Regions from separate parts of the Xanthobacter luteus genome, predicted to be linked through region 1. Evidence: predicted binding sites of a transcription regulator. Region 1 holds the regulator's gene; the other holds the start of a gene.
The links. The regulator PhoB, encoded in region 1, activates phosphate uptake and scavenging genes when phosphate is short. The targets are predictions, from matches to a motif close to TGTCATNNANCTGTCAT.

Region 1 (2,456 bases):
ATGGTGTTCCAGAAACCCACGCCGTTCCCCATGTCGATCTACGACAACATCGCCTTCGGCGTGAAGCTGCACGAGCGGCTCAAGAAGTCGCAGATGGATGAGCGCGTGGAATGGTGCCTGCGCAAGGCGGCGATCTGGGACGAGACCAAGGACCGCCTGCACACGTCGGCGCTCGGCATGTCCGGCGGCCAGCAGCAGCGCCTGTGCATCGCCCGCACCATCGCGGTGAAGCCCGAGGTGATCTTGCTCGACGAGCCGACCTCCGCGCTCGACCCGATCTCTACCTCGAAGATCGAGGACCTGATCGACGAGCTGAAGCGCGAGTTCACGATCGTCATCGTGACCCACAACATGCAGCAGGCGGCCCGCTGCGCCGATATTACCGCCTTCTTCTATCTCGGCGAGCTGATCGAGGTGGCGCCTTCGGACGTGATCTTCACCAATCCGAAGGAGATCAAGACCCGCGACTACATCACCGGCCGCTTCGGCTGACCCGCGCAAGGAACACCGAGATGCCCGAGCATACCGTTTCGTCCTTTGACGTGGAACTCAAGGAGCTTGGCCGCAAGGTGGTCGAGATGGGCGGCCAGGCCGAGCGCCTGGTGGCCGATGGCGTCACCTCGCTGATCCGCCGCGACACCGCTCTGGCGCAGCGCGTGGTGCTGCTGGACGCCGCCTGCGACCAGATGCAGCGCGAGATCGAGGAGAAGGCGGTCCTGGTGATCGCCAAGCGCCAGCCGGTGGCCGGCGACCTGCGCGAGGTGGTGGCGACGATCCGCATCGCCAACGACCTGGAGCGCATCGGCGACCTCGCCAAGAACGTCGCCAAGCGGGTCATCGCCATCGAGGGCGAGTACCACCCGGCGAAGCTGGTGCGCGGCGTGGAGCACATCTCCGATCTGGTGCTCGAGCAGCTGAAGGAGGTGCTCGACGCCTATGCCGGCCAGAACGAGACCAAGGCGCTCGAAGTGTGGGGCCGGGACGGCGCCATCGACACCATGTACACCTCGCTGTTCCGCGAACTCCTCACCTACATGATGGAGGATCCGCGCAACATCTCGGTGTGCACGCACCTTCTGTTCTGCGCCAAGAACATCGAGCGCATCGGCGACCACGCCACCAACATCGCCGAGATCGTCTATTACATGGTCACCGGTCAGAATCTGCCGGAGAGCCGTCCGAAGGCGGACGCCTCCAGCGAGACCACGGTGGCGTTCCCCGGGCGCACGCTCCAGGGCTGAGGCGCGGCACCGGTGGCGCGCCAGCGCCGCGGACCGTGCGTGCTGATCAAGATCCGCCGCCGGACTGTCCCGGCGGTGGCAGGTGTGATGACAGTCGGATGAGAGACCCGTGCCGGCGCGTATCCTGATCGTCGAGGACGAGGAACCGTTGACCCTCCTGCTCCGCTACAACCTGGAGTCGGAGGGCTATGGCGTCGAGAGCGTGGCCCGCGGCGATGAGGCGGAGACCCGCCTGCGCGAGAGCGTGCCGGACCTTGTCATCCTCGACTGGATGCTGCCGGGCCTCTCCGGCATCGAGCTGTGCCGGCGGCTGCGCACCCGGCCGGAGACCGAGCGCCTGCCCGTGATCATGCTCACCGCCCGCGGCGAGGAGACCGAGCGCGTGCGCGGGCTCGCCACCGGTGCCGACGACTATGTGGTCAAGCCCTTCTCGGTGCCGGAACTGCTTGCCCGGGTGCGGGCGCTGCTGCGCCGGGCCAAGCCCGAGCACGTGGCGACCCTGCTGCGCGCCGGCGACATCGAGCTCGACCGCGAGACCCACCGCGTGCACCGCGCCGGCCGCGAGGTGCATCTCGGCCCGACCGAGTTCCGGCTGCTGGAATTCCTGATGCAGAGCCCCGGCCGCGTGTTCTCGCGCGAGCAGCTGCTGGACGGGGTGTGGGGCCAGGACGTCTATATCGACGAGCGCACCGTGGACGTGCATGTGGGCCGGCTGCGCAAGGCCATCAATCGCGGCCGCCAGTCGGACCCCATCCGCACCGTGCGGGGCGCCGGCTATTCCTTCAACGAGATGTTCGCCCGGGCGCACTGACGGCGCCGAGCGGGTCCGGCTCGTGGTCGCCCGCCGGCGCGGCGCGGCCGCCGCAAGCTTCTGCGGAAGAAGGCGCCACGCCCCCGCAAAGCGCCCCCAAACCCTCCCCCGGCGGGGCGAGGGGGCGCCGGACGCCCGGCTCAGAGATAAGCGAGCCGGCGGTCGCGCCGGCGGTCCTGCACCGGCTGGTAGGCGATGCGCGCGTGGTGGGCGCAATAGGGCAGGCCCTGCTTGGTCTTGCCGCCGCAGAAATAGAAGCTGTCCGTGCCCGGCTCGCCGGTGGGCCAGCGGCAGGTGCTCTCGGTGAGGTTCATGATGGTGCAGCGCTGGCCCATGGGCACCACATTGTCGGCGCCCTGCGGCGCCGGGGCGGGAGCCTCCCGCGCCATCGGCTCGAGCTCCTG
Region 2 (2,456 bases), on a different contig from region 1:
GGACGGTCGGGATAGCTGTCGCGCACCTGCTTCCAATTGGTGATCTTGCCCTGGGCTTCGGGCTCCCAGATCTTCTTCAGGTCCGCAACCGTCATCTCGCCCGCCCAGGTGTTGGACGGGTGGACGATGACGGTGAGCGCGTCGAGCGCCACGGGCAGCTCGATATATTCGATGCCCGCTTCCTTGCAGGCTTTCTGCTCGCTCGCCGTGATGGGCCGCGAGGCGTTGGAGATGTCGGTCTCGCCGCGGCAGAACTTCTTGAAGCCGCCGCCGGTGCCGGCGATGCCGACCGTCACCTTGATGTCCTTGTTCGCCTTCTGGAACTCCTCGGCCATGGCCTCGGTCACGGGGAACACCGTGGACGAGCCGTCAGCCTTGACCAGCGCCTGGGCCGCCGCGCCATTGAGCGCCGCGCCGGCAGCGAGCAGCGCGAAGGCGCTCGCGAGAGTGATGATCTTCATGAGTTGGCGTCTCCCTGGACCATGTCGCCGGGGCTTCGAGCGCTCCCCCAGCTCGATGTGCTCTAGGCAAATTCCGTAACAATTTAATGACAAGCGGTGTATATCTGGCCATAAGACTGAATTAGAACGGATTTTTTCAATCTAAATACAGTGTATACGTTTCCGTTCAACGGCATCGTCTCTTGGTATTTTATAGCATTGCAGCCCCGTTCCCGTGTGGCAGACCAAAAACTGCCAGGCTTCACGCGGTCCCCGGGGGCGGTGATTTCTGTTCGAAATGCCTGCCAGACCGCGCCGCGCGCGTTGGGGGATCCGGAAAGTTCGCGATTCAACCGCGCCAAGGAAGCCGGTTTAGACGTCTTTGTTTCTATTGGTATCGACATATTGAAGGTTATATTGTCGTTGCGGAAGGGGGGCGGCGCGCAGGGTGTCACACGGGTGACATGATCGGCGTTTAGCGATATGTCCATTCCTATCGACATAATGACTCGTTAGGGAGCGGCCTGAAATGGACGCCGCAAGGGCACAAGGGAGGTCCGCCGTGAACCGCATAGCCGTGAGCCGCATTCTTGCCTTGACCGCCGCTGCTGCGTTCGCGGTCACTTCCATGGCCGTGCCCGCGCATGCGGCGGAGGTGCGGGGCGCCGGCTCCACCTTTGCCTATCCCATCATCTGGAAATGGGCGCAGGAGTTCCGCGAGCGCGCGGGCCACCTCGTCGGCTACCAGTCGGTGGGCTCGTCCGCCGGCATCAACCGCGTCAAGGACGGCGTGGTGGATTTCGGCGCGTCGGACAAGCCGCTGAAGCCGGAGGAACTGGAGAAATACGGCCTCGGCCAGTTCCCCATCGTGTTCGGCGGCGTCGTGCCGGTGTTCAATCTCGACGGTGTGGCGCCGGGTAAGCTCCGCTTCACCGGCGCCCTGCTGGCCGACATCTATCTCGGCAAGGTCGCCATCTGGTCGGATCCCGCCATCAAGGCGCTCAATCCCGATCTCAAGCTGCCCGATGCCCAGATCGCGGTGGTGCACCGCTCCGACGGATCGGGAACCACCTTCAACTGGGTGTCCTACCTCGCCAAGGCGAGCCCGGAATGGAAGCAGAAGGTGGGCGAGGGCAGCGCGGTGGCCTGGCCCGTGGGCACCGGCGCGCGCGGCAACGAGGGCGTGTCCACCGAGGTCAAGCGGGTCAAGAACGCCATCGGCTACGTGGAATACACCTATGTGGTGCAGGCGAAGCTTGCCTACGGCCTGGTGCAGAACCGCGCGGGCAAGTTCATCGCGCCGAGCGCCGCCTCGTTCCAGGCCGCGGCGCTGAGCTTCGATTGGGCGTCCGCAAAGGACTTCTTCGTCGTCATCAACGATTCCGCCGCCGAGGATGCCTATCCCATCGCGGCCACCACCTTCGCCCTCATGTACAAGGAGCCGAAGGTTCCCGCGAACAGCCAGGTCGCGTTCGAGTTCTGGCGCTTCGCCCTCGGCGAAGGCGAGAAATATGCCTCCGAACTCGGCTATGTTCCCTTGCCGGCCGTCCTGATCCAGCAGGTGAAGGACTATTGGGCGAAGACCTTCAAGGGCGGCGCCTGAGCGCCCCGACGGAATGCTCGAGGGAAGATTGCAGCGAGGCGAGATGGACGAGACGAAGCTGAGTGCGGAAGACGCCACGCGGATCTTCGATGCGCTGTCCCAGGGCACGCGCTTCGAAACGTATCGCCTCCTGCTGCGCTATGTGCCCTACGGCCTGCCGGCCGGCGACATCGCCCGCCTGCTGGCGGTGCCGCACAACACCATGTCCACCCATCTCGCCGTGCTGGAGCGCGCCGGCCTCGTCACGGCGCGGCGGGATGGCCGCTCCGTCCTCTATGCCGTCAATCTGTCGGCGGCGGGTCCCCTGTTGAGCCAGCTGATGGGGGAAATGGGCTTTGCCGTCTCGCCGCGGCGCGGCATCGGCGCCGCCGCCTTCCCGCAGCTGCGCCCCGCCGCCGCGAACGATCGCGTCT

Region 2: the regulator PhoB is predicted to act here: its motif matches at 890-906, upstream of pstS (phosphate ABC transporter substrate-binding protein PstS).

What each region holds. Positions count from the first base shown of each region.
Region 1 covers NZ_JBDZDO010000003.1:420,600-423,055, forward strand. Annotated here, with positions in the region: gene pstB (phosphate ABC transporter ATP-binding protein PstB) at 1-492, shown strand, start outside; gene phoU (phosphate signaling complex protein PhoU) at 513-1,241, shown strand; gene phoB (phosphate regulon transcriptional regulator PhoB) at 1,351-2,052, shown strand; gene ABLE88_RS13055 (GcrA family cell cycle regulator) at 2,193-2,456, opposite strand, start outside.
Region 2 covers NZ_JBDZDO010000001.1:1,093,296-1,095,751, reverse strand. Annotated here, with positions in the region: gene ABLE88_RS05325 (PstS family phosphate ABC transporter substrate-binding protein) at 1-461, opposite strand, end outside; gene pstS (phosphate ABC transporter substrate-binding protein PstS) at 1,018-2,043, shown strand; gene ABLE88_RS05315 (metalloregulator ArsR/SmtB family transcription factor) at 2,087-2,456, shown strand, end outside.